2 regions of the Amycolatopsis sp. MEPSY49 genome follow, and region 2 is predicted to be linked to the other one. Evidence: riboswitches for the same ligand, from Rfam matches in the RefSeq annotation. Region 2 holds a riboswitch; the other holds the start of a gene.
The links. A riboswitch is a leader RNA that binds a small molecule or an ion and turns the genes downstream of it on or off. The one in region 2 is predicted to bind glycine.

Region 1 (5,029 bases), on a different contig from region 2:
TGACCCAGGAGGAGCTCCTGGAGCAGGCCGGCATCGACGCCGCCGCCCTGGCCGAGCTGCAGCAGTACGGCCTGGTCCGCTCCGGTCCCGCGGGGTTCTTCGACCCGGACGCGGTGCTGGTCGCGCGGACGGTGAAGGCGATGACCGAATTCGGTATCGAGCCGAGACACCTGCGTGCCTTCCGCGCCGCGGCCGACCGGGAGGTCGGGCTGCTGGAGCAGATCGTGACCCCGGTGTATCGGCACCGTGACCCGGAAGCGAAGTCGAGGGCGGACGAAGTCGTCCGGGAGGTCGCGGCACTGTCCGTGACGCTCCACACGCTTCTCGTCAAGGCGGGAATCCGCGGCGTCACGGGGTGTTGATCAGCAACGGGGCAGTGAGATCCTCTTTGCGGTCCCATGTCAATGACTGAATGTTCGGTGCCGCATGCCGTACCGTGAAGGCAGGGGTTTGCGGCAGGCGAACCGAGATAGTCTCGACAGCGAGCACAGCGTGGGAATGACGGGTAGCGTCGGCAGTGGCGGCGCCGAAACGTTCCAGTACCTGCGCCCGCGTGCACGAGAGGGAGGCGAAGCCCGATGAGCGAGATGCGCGTCGTCGGTGTGCGGGTCGAGCTGCCCGCGAATCAGCCGATCTTGCTGCTGCGGGAGACCGAGGGTGAACGGTACCTGCCGATCTGGATCGGCTCGGTCGAAGCCACCGCCATCGCCTTGGAGCAACAGGGAGTCCGGCCCGCCCGTCCGCTCACCCATGACCTGCTGAAAGAGGTCATCGGAGCGCTCGGCCGGGAGCTCGAGCAGGTCGTCATCACCGACCTCAAGGAAGGCACGTTCTTCGCGGAACTGGTCTTCGACGGCGACATCCGGGTGTCCGCCCGGCCGAGCGACTCGGTCGCGCTGGCCCTGCGGATCGGTGTCCCCATCCACGCCGTGGACGCGGTGCTGGAGGAGGCGGGCCTGATCATCCCGGACGAGCAGGAGGACGAGGTCGAGAAGTTCCGCGAGTTCCTCGACTCCGTGTCGCCCGAGGACTTCCGCGGGGCCGACACCTGATCCGCGGGCAGGTGTGCTCGCGGAGAGCGCTCGCCTGATCGGCCAGGTATGTGTTCTCTGGGGGTGCAACCCCCAGACCCCGCCCGGGGCACGCCCCCGGACCCCGATTGGCTCCCGCGATGAAGTATTTCCCTTGCCTTGACGCGGACGTCAACGTCTAGCGTCGGGGGCATGCGGATCGGAGAGCTTGCGCAGCGCACGGGTGTCACCACCCGTGCGCTGCGCTTTTACGAGTCCCAGGGTCTCCTGGCGGCCCGTCGGGCGGCGAACGGCTACCGCGAGTACGACGAGGACGACCTGCAGCTGGTCAAGGAGATCCAGACCCTGCAGACGGTCGGCCTGACCCTCGAGGAGACCCGCCCCTTCGTCGAATGCCTGCGCAGCGGCCACGAAACCGGCGACTCCTGCGCGAGTTCGATCGAGGTCTACCGGCGCAAGCTCGAAGAAGCGGACGCGCTGTTGGCGCGCCTCGGCGGCATCCGCGAGGAACTGGCCGTGAAGCTCGCCGGCGCACTGGCCCGGCAGGCACCCGATCCCTGTGTCGTCCCCGACGCCCCGCGCCCGTGAAGGAACCCGTCATGTCCGAAGTCAGAGAAGTCACCGATGCCACGTTCGCGGAGGTCGTCGGCAGCGACGTCCCGGTGCTGGTCGAGTTCTGGGCCACCTGGTGCGGCCCGTGCCGGATGGTCGGCCCGGTGCTGGAGCAGCTGGCCGCCGAGCGGGCCGGGAAGCTGGCCGTCCGCAAGATCAACGCCGATGAGAACCCGGAGACCACCCGCTCCTACCAGGTCATGTCCCTGCCGACGATGATCCTGTTCCGCGGTGGCGAGCCGGTCGAGACGATCGTCGGCGCGTTCCCGAAGGCCCGCATCGAAGAGCGCCTCGACCGCGCCCTCACGGTGCCGTCGCTTTGACGAAGGTGTCCGCCACCTCGCGCCCGTAGTTCTCCAGGTCGAGCGACGGGTCGGCCGCGTACGCCGCGGCCACCCCGTCGATCGCCTGCGCGATCGACATCGCCATCACCTCCGGCGTGAACTCGCCGAACACCCCTTCGGCCTGCCCCTGCTTGAGCTGGCGGGCGAGGCCGTGCACGCGCATGTCGTCGACCAGCACCTTCGTCATCACCCAGCCGTCCTCGTCGTCGGCGTTGGCCGACAGCTCGGTCAGCACGCGGACGCACTCGGGGTACGCGCGCAGGAACGCGATCGACGTCTCGATGTGGGCCCGCAGGTAGCCGGCCCGGTCGGCGGGGTCGAGCCCGCCGCCGGTGCGCTCCTTCAGGAACTCGTTCTTCGTCTCGACCACCGTGCTCAGCACGGCCTGCATCAGGCCGGCCTTGTTCGTGAAGTGGTACGAGATCAGCCGGGTGCTGCTGAGCCCGGCCCGCTCCTTGATCTTGGCGAACGTCGTCCTGCGGTACCCGAGGTCGGCGAGGACGCCGATGGTCGCCCCGATGATCTGCGCGCGGCGGGCCGCCTCGGTGACGCTGAGCCCCAGTTCCGCCATGAGGTCGGTGTTTACTTGCATGAGTAAAAAGTTACTCGGCTGAGTAAAACGGCGCAAGAGGTTTGAACCACCGGTCCGGGGGTACGGCGAACGGTGCAAAGGCTCAGCCGACCGTTGAGGCTTGCCGCGCGTCGCGTTGACCGGCACTGTCCGGGCGCTTACCGTCGAAGGAGGTAAATCGCCACGGTGTCATCAACGGTCTGGGGCCGGACCGCGGCGGTTGATCTCCGGCGGGTCCCGCTCCTGGGACCGTCCGGCTGTCATTCGCCGGCCGCCAGGTCGGGCGAGGGGAGGCTTGCGTGGTCGAGGCTGGTTCCGAGAAGCAGCCTGTTGAGGTCGCGAGTGGCGAGCAGGGTGAGCTGTTCCCCGACAACTCGCTGCCGGACGAGCTGGTGGGCTACCGCGGCCCGGCCGCGTGCCAGATCGCCGGGATCACCTACCGCCAGCTCGACTACTGGGCCCGGACGAAGCTGGTCGCACCCAGCATCCGCACCGCCCACGGCTCCGGCTCGCAGCGGCTGTACTCGTTCAAGGACATCCTTGTCCTCAAGGTCGTCAAGCGGCTGCTGGACACCGGGGTCTCGCTGCAGAACATCCGCGTCGCCGTCGACCACCTGCGCGTCCGCGGGGTCCGCGACCTCGCGCGCGTGACGCTGTTCTCCGACGGCACCACCGTCTACGAGTGCACCTCGCCGGAGGAGATCGTCGACCTGCTCCAGGGCGGCCAAGGCGTCTTCGGCATCGCGGTCAGCGGCGCCATGCAGGAAATCAGCGGCACCATCCACGAGTTCCCGGCCGAACGCGCCGACGGCGGCGTCGTCGAGACCCACCAGCCGGACGAGCTGACCCAGCGCCGCAACGCCCGCCGGACCGGGTGATCACCGCTGCGGCGGACGGAGTAAAGTCATCCGTGCGGTCGACGAATCCGCGCGGGAGAGTCCGAGCCTCATATTGAGCTCGGCGCCGAAGGAGCAAGTCCTCCCCGGAACCTCTCAGGCACCCTGGACCGCGCGGACGAGACGCCTCTGGAAAGCGGGTCGTCAGGACACAACCTGATGGCCCCGCCGACGGTGCAAGCCCGGGAACTACGGGCGAAACTCTCAGGCGCCTGCTTCGCGGGTACGGACAGAGTGGGGAGGCCGAGACATCGTTGTCTCGGTCCGGCTTCGCGTCCCCAGGAGGCTGTTGTGGAACCGTCACTCGCCTCCCTGGAACAGGGACTTCCCTTCGCCGACCGGCACATCGGGCCCGGCCCGGAAGACCTCCACCGCATCCTCGACGTCATCGGCGTCGCTTCTCTCGACGAGCTCTCCGAGCGTGCCGTTCCGTCGTCGTTGCGGGAGTCCGCCCAGCCGCTCGAACTCCCGCCCGCCGCCACCGAAGCCCAGGCGCTCGCCGAACTCCGCGAGCTCGCCGGCCGGAACCGGCCCATGGCGCAGATGATCGGGCTCGGCTACCACGACACCGTCACGCCGCCCGTGATCCGGCGGAACGTGCTCGAGAACCCCGCCTGGTACACCGCCTACACGCCCTACCAGCCGGAAATCTCCCAAGGCCGGCTCGAAGCGCTGCTCAACTTCCAGACCGTGGTCGCCGACCTGACCGGCCTGCCGGTCGCCAACGCCTCGATGCTCGACGAAGCCACCGCGGCCGCCGAAGCCATGACGCTGGTGCGCCGCGCGGGCAAGTCGTCGTCGAACCGGTTCGTCGTCGACGAGGACACGCTCCCGCAAACTCTCGCCGTGCTCCGGACCCGCGCCGAGCCCCTCGGCATCGAACTGGTCGTCGAGGACCTCTCCCAGGGATTGACCGGCCTCGGGCTCGGCGGCGACTTCTTCGGGATCCTGCTCGCCTACCCCGGCGCGTCCGGCGCCGTGCGCGAGCTGGACCTGACGATCGCCGACGCCAAGAAGCACGGCGCCGCGGTGATCGTCGCCGCCGACCCGCTGGCCCTGACCCTGCTGCGGCCGCCCGGCGAGCTCGGCGCCGACGTCGCCGTCGGGTCGACGCAGCGGTTCGGCGTCCCGCTCGGCTTCGGCGGCCCGCACGCCGCCTACCTCGCCGTCCGCCAGGGCCTCGAGCGGCAGCTGCCGGGCCGGCTCGTGGGTGTTTCGAAGGACGCCGACGGCGCGCCCGCGTACCGGCTCGCCCTGCAGACGCGGGAACAGCACATCCGCCGGGAGAAGGCGACGTCGAACATCTGCACCGCGCAGGTGCTGCTCGCGGTGATGGCGTCGATGTACGCGGTGTACCACGGGCCGGACGGGCTGCGCGGCATCGCGCTGCGTGCCCACCGGATGGCCACCGTGCTGGCGGCCGGCCTCTGCGAGGGCGGCGTCGACGTCGTGCACGGCGAGTTCTTCGACACGATCACCGCCGCGGTCCCGGGCCGGGCCGACGCGGTCGTCGCGGCGGCCCGTGACCTCGGGGTCAACCTCCGGCGCGTCGACGACGACCACGTCGGCGTCGCC
Region 2 (5,029 bases):
GATTTCCCCGCCCGAGGACGACTCCATCCTGACCACCGGCATCGACGCCTGGGAGCGGGTGCAGCGCGTCAACCTGACGTCGGTGTACCACTGCTGCAAGGCCGTCCTGCCGCACATGCAGCGGCAGGGCCGCGGTTCCATCATCAACACGGCGTCGTTCGTCGCGGTGATGGGCGCGGCGACGTCGCAGATCTCCTACACCGCGTCCAAGGGCGGCGTGCTCGCGATGAGCCGCGAGCTCGGGGTGCAGTTCGCGCGGGAGAACATCCGCGTCAACGCGCTGTGCCCGGGACCGGTGAACACGCCGCTGCTGAAGGAGCTGTTCGCGAAGGATCCGGAACGCGCGGCGCGGCGGCTGGTGCACGTGCCGGTCGGCCGGTTCGCCGAGCCCGAGGAGATCGCGGCGGCGGTGGCGTTCCTGGCCAGCGACGACGCCAGCTTCATCACGGCGTCCCAGTTCCTGGTCGACGGCGGCATCTCCGGCGCGTACGTCACCCCGCTCTAACGCTTGGTCGGTTTTTTGACGCCGTAGACCTCCCGCAGGTAGTTCCAGGCGGCGTTGAGCTTCTTGCGCTCTTCGGAGACGAGTTTTTCGCGACGGCGCAGCACGCGGACGGCGATCTCGGACGCGAGGAAGGCACCGGCGGCGAAGGTCAGCACGCCGACGATGAGCGTGAGGGCGATGATGGTGGTGGTCATGCTCACAGCTTCGGGCGCGCGTGGGCGATTCGTCCCTGCGCAAAGCTAGCGGGTTTCGTTAGCTTTGTGAGGTGACGCACTGGCGCGCCGACGAGTGGGCGGAAGCGGTCCGGACGGGCATCCGCGCGAGGGGGCTCTCCCTCGACGAGGCCGCCCGCCGGATCGGCGTTCCGACGTCGACGCTGCGCAGCTGGATCGAACACCGGCACGCGCCGAAGGTGACCGTCTTCGACCACTGGGCGCAGCTCGCCGAGGTCACCGGGCTGGGGGAGGCCGAGCTGCTGCGCGTCGCCGGCGTGCTGCCGGACGCGCTCGCGTCGCCGGTCCACGTCGCCCAGGCGGCGAAGGCGCTGCGGGAGGGCATCGACCAGGCCGGGCAGTTCCTCCGGCAGGCCACCGCGCTCGTCTACTCCTCGCCCGGCACGCAGGTGGCCAACGCGATCGCGGCGTCGCCGATCGACTGGGAGATGCGGATCCGCTCGGCCACCCGCGGCGACGAAGTCCACGTCACCTACCACCACTACGTCGGGATCGTCCCTCCGCGGGACTTCCCCCACGACGACGCCGAGGTGCGCCGCATCATCGAGCACGACATCCTCGGCGAGCTGTGGCGCCCGCTCGGGCTCTACTGGCGGGTCGCCGAGGTGCACGACTGGCACGAGCCGCCGCGGCTGGTGATCCAGGTGCCCGAGCAGGAGGGGACGCGCCCGCCCGCGCCGTCGCCGGTGGTCGCCGCGCCGCCGGTCGTGGTGCTGTCGCCGATCTGGGGCTACGGCGAGCTGCTGGCCTCCCTGGTCGCCGACGGGCTCGGGTTCGGCAACGTCGACTTCCGCTACTTCGGCCTCCCGGACGCGATGGCCGACCGCGTCCGGATCACCGCCCGCGAGCTGGCCGAACCGGCGCCGCGGCTGGTGCACTCGGTGCCGCCGATCATGCTGCTGCACGGCCTGGCCGTGCCGGACCTGACCGGCCGCCTCCCGGTCGTCGTCCGCTACGGCCCCCGCATGCGGGCCCGCGCTGCGCGGATCTACCGCGAGCCGCTGCTCGAAGCCGGGTTCGACGATCCGATGGAGGGAGCGCGGGCGATCGAGGAGACGATCTCGGTCCCGCCGGGTTGCGCGTACTTCGAGGTGACGCTCGCCGACGAGGACGTCTTCGACGGCGACCACCCCTCGCTGGACCGGCTCAACGACACGGTGGCGTGGCTCGCCGAGCAGATCGTCGAGCAGGTGCTGCTGGGCGCCGGGCACCCGCCGGTGCCGGTCGGTGGCCCGCTGAAACGCCTGGTCCTGCCCTCGGGCCGGGTCCGCCGCCCACCGGTTTTGGCGGGTCAGGTGGTCCGCCGGGTCGCCGAAACGACGTGAATGACTCATTCATGTCACCTGGCGACATGAATGAGTCATTCACGTCGTCGAGGGCCGGTCGAGGATCACTGTGGCGTTGCCCGGGTGAAGTAGACGGACCTCGAACCCGGCAGGTACGGTGGCCGTCACAACTGCAGATCGGGCCGTAGAGCCGAGGCGGGAGAGCCCCCACGAAGCCGGTGGGGCACCGAAGGAGCAAACTCCCCAGAATCTCTCAGGTACCTGTTACCGCTTCGCGCGAGGCCACTCTGGAAAGCAGGCGCACCCGCGCCTCACCCAAGGTGAAAGCCGTGTCTCCCACGGTGAAACTCTCAGGTGCCATGACAGAGGGGGAGTTCCCAGCGCACCGTTGTGTGCCCAGGCCCGAGGAGCTCCCCATCACTTCAACGCAGTTCGACGCCCGCCACATCGGCCCGTCCGAGGCCGAACGCGCGAAGATGCTGGCCGAGTGCGGTTACGGCAGCCTGGACGCCCTCGTCGGCGCCGCCGTCCCGACCGCGATCCGCGCGACGAAGGAACTCACCCTCCCGCCCGCCGCGTCCGAAGAGGACGCCACCGCGGAGCTGCGCGCCCTCGCCGCGCGCAACCGGCCGATGACGCAGATGATCGGCCTCGGCTACTCCGACACCGTCACGCCCGGCGTGATCCGCCGCAACGTCCTCGAGAACCCGGCCTGGTACACCGCGTACACGCCCTACCAGCCGGAAATCTCCCAGGGCCGCCTCGAAGCGCTGCTCAACTTCCAGACGATGGTTGCCGACCTGACGGGCCTGGCCACCGCGAACGCGTCGCTGCTGGACGAGTCGACCGCCGTCGCCGAGGCCGTCACGCTGATGCGCCGCGCGTCGAAGTCCAAGTCGAACAAGGTCGTCCTGGACGCGGAGTGCCTGCCGCAGACCATCGCCGTCGTGCGGACGCGCGTCGAGGCGCTGGGCATCGAGGTCGAGGTCCGCGACCTGCTCACCGGCCTGCCGGAGGACTTCTTCGGCGTCGTCGTCCAGTACCCGGGCGCGTCCGGTGTGCTGCGCGGCCGCGGCTTCTACCACGCGATTTCCGAGTCGGCGAAGGCCGCGGGCGCGCTGTTCACCGTCGCCGCCGACCTCCTCGCGCTCACCCTGATCACCTCGCCCGGCGAGTTCGGCGCCGACGTCGCCGCCGGGTCGACGCAGCGCTTCGGCGTCCCGCTCGGCTACGGCGGCCCGCACGCCGGGTACATGTCCGTCCGCTCCGGACTCGAGCGCTCGCTGCCCGGGCGCCTGGTCGGCGTCTCGGTCGACGCCGACGGCAACTCCGCCTACCGCCTCGCGCTGCAGACCCGTGAGCAGCACATCCGCCGCGAGAAGGCTACGTCCAACATCTGCACCGCGCAGGTGCTCCCGGCCGTGCTCGCCGCGATGTACGCGGTCTACCACGGTCCGGACGGCCTGAAGAAGATCGCCCAGCGCGTCCACGGTCTCGCCGCGGGCTTCGCCGACGCTCTCCGCAAGACCGGCGTCGAGGTCGTGCACGAGTCCTTCTTCGACACCGTTGTCGCGCACGTTCCCGGCCAGGCCGCCGAGGTCCACGCGGCCGCGCGGGCCCAGGGCATCAACCTCGGCCACGTCGACGCCGACCACGTCCGCGTCGCCTTCGACGAGGTCAGCACCCCCGCGATCAGCGCGAAGGTGCTCAAGGCGTTCGGCGTCGAAGCCGAGGTCACCGACGGCGTCGCGCTGCCGTACGGCCTGGCCCGCGAGAGCGGCTTCATGGGCCACGAGGTCTTCGGCACCCACCGCTCCGAGACGGCGATGCTGCGCTACCTGCGCCGGCTGTCCGACCTGGACTACGCCCTCGACCGCGGCATGATCCCGCTCGGCTCCTGCACGATGAAGCTCAACGCCACCACCGAGATGGAGCCGATCAGCTGGCGTGAGTTCGCCGGCATCCACCCGTTCGCCCCGGCCGAAGACGCCGAGGGCTACCACGTCCTCGTCGCTCAGCTCGCGGAGTGGCTGGCCGAGGTCACCGGCTACGACAAGGTGTCGCTGCAGCCGAACGCGGGCAGCCAGGGCGAGCTGGCCGGCCTGCTCGCGATCCGCGCCTACCACCGCGCGAACGGCGACGAGGCCCGTGACGTCTGCCTGATCCCGTCGTCCGCGCACGGCACCAACGCCGCGTCCGCGGTGCTCGCCGGGATGCGGGTGGTCGTCGTGAAGTGCACCGACGAGGGCAACGTCGACCTCGCCGACCTGCGGTCCAAGGTGGACAGTCACCGCGACACGCTGGCCGCGATCATGGTCACCTACCCGTCCACGCACGGCGTGTACGAGCACGACATCGACGAGCTGGCCAAGATCGTCCACGACGGCGGCGGCCAGGTGTACGTCGACGGCGCGAACCTCAACGCCCTGCTCGGGCTGGCCAAGCCGGGCGAGTTCGGCGGCGACGTCTCGCACCTGAACCTGCACAAGACCTTCTGCATCCCGCACGGCGGTGGCGGCCCCGGTGTCGGCCCGGTCGCGGTGCGCGCGCACCTCGCGCCGTACCTCCCGAACCACCCGCTGCTCGACGCGGCCGGCCCGGAAACCGGCGTCGGCCCGATCAGCGGCGCGCCGTACGGCTCGGCGTCGATCCTGCCGATCTCCTGGGCCTACGTCCGGATGATGGGCGCGCCGGGCCTGACCGCGGCCACGAAGGTCGCCGTGCTGGCCGCGAACTACGTCGCTTCGCGGCTCGCGCCGCACTACCCGGTGCTCTACACGGGCCAGGACGGCCTGGTCGCGCACGAGTGCATCCTCGACCTGCGCCAGATCACCAAGGAGACCGGCGTGACGGTCGACGACGTCGCCAAGCGGCTCATCGACTACGGCTTCCACGCGCCGACGATGTCGTTCCCGGTCGCGGGCACGCTGATGGTCGAGCCGACCGAGTCCGAGGACCTGGGCGAGATCGACCGGTTCATCGCCGCGATGATCGCCATCCGCGCG

Region 1: another riboswitch for glycine. It lies ahead of gcvP (aminomethyl-transferring glycine dehydrogenase); the one in region 2 lies ahead of gcvP (aminomethyl-transferring glycine dehydrogenase).

Annotation. Positions count from the first base shown of each region.
Region 1 covers NZ_JBDLYJ010000002.1:700,686-705,714, forward strand. Annotated here, with positions in the region: gene ftsR (transcriptional regulator FtsR) at 1-362, shown strand, start outside; gene ABFJ78_RS12370 (bifunctional nuclease family protein) at 579-1,052, shown strand; gene ABFJ78_RS12375 (MerR family transcriptional regulator) at 1,224-1,619, shown strand; gene trxA (thioredoxin) at 1,631-1,966, shown strand; gene ABFJ78_RS12385 (TetR/AcrR family transcriptional regulator) at 1,947-2,579, opposite strand; gene ABFJ78_RS12390 (MerR family transcriptional regulator) at 2,858-3,436, shown strand; glycine riboswitch at 3,479-3,577, shown strand; gene gcvP (aminomethyl-transferring glycine dehydrogenase) at 3,746-5,029, shown strand, end outside.
Region 2 covers NZ_JBDLYJ010000006.1:265,794-270,822, forward strand. Annotated here, with positions in the region: gene ABFJ78_RS27350 (3-oxoacyl-ACP reductase) at 1-505, shown strand, start outside; gene ABFJ78_RS27355 (hypothetical protein) at 502-699, opposite strand; gene ABFJ78_RS27360 (helix-turn-helix domain-containing protein) at 771-2,063, shown strand; glycine riboswitch at 2,211-2,304, shown strand; gene gcvP (aminomethyl-transferring glycine dehydrogenase) at 2,441-5,029, shown strand, end outside.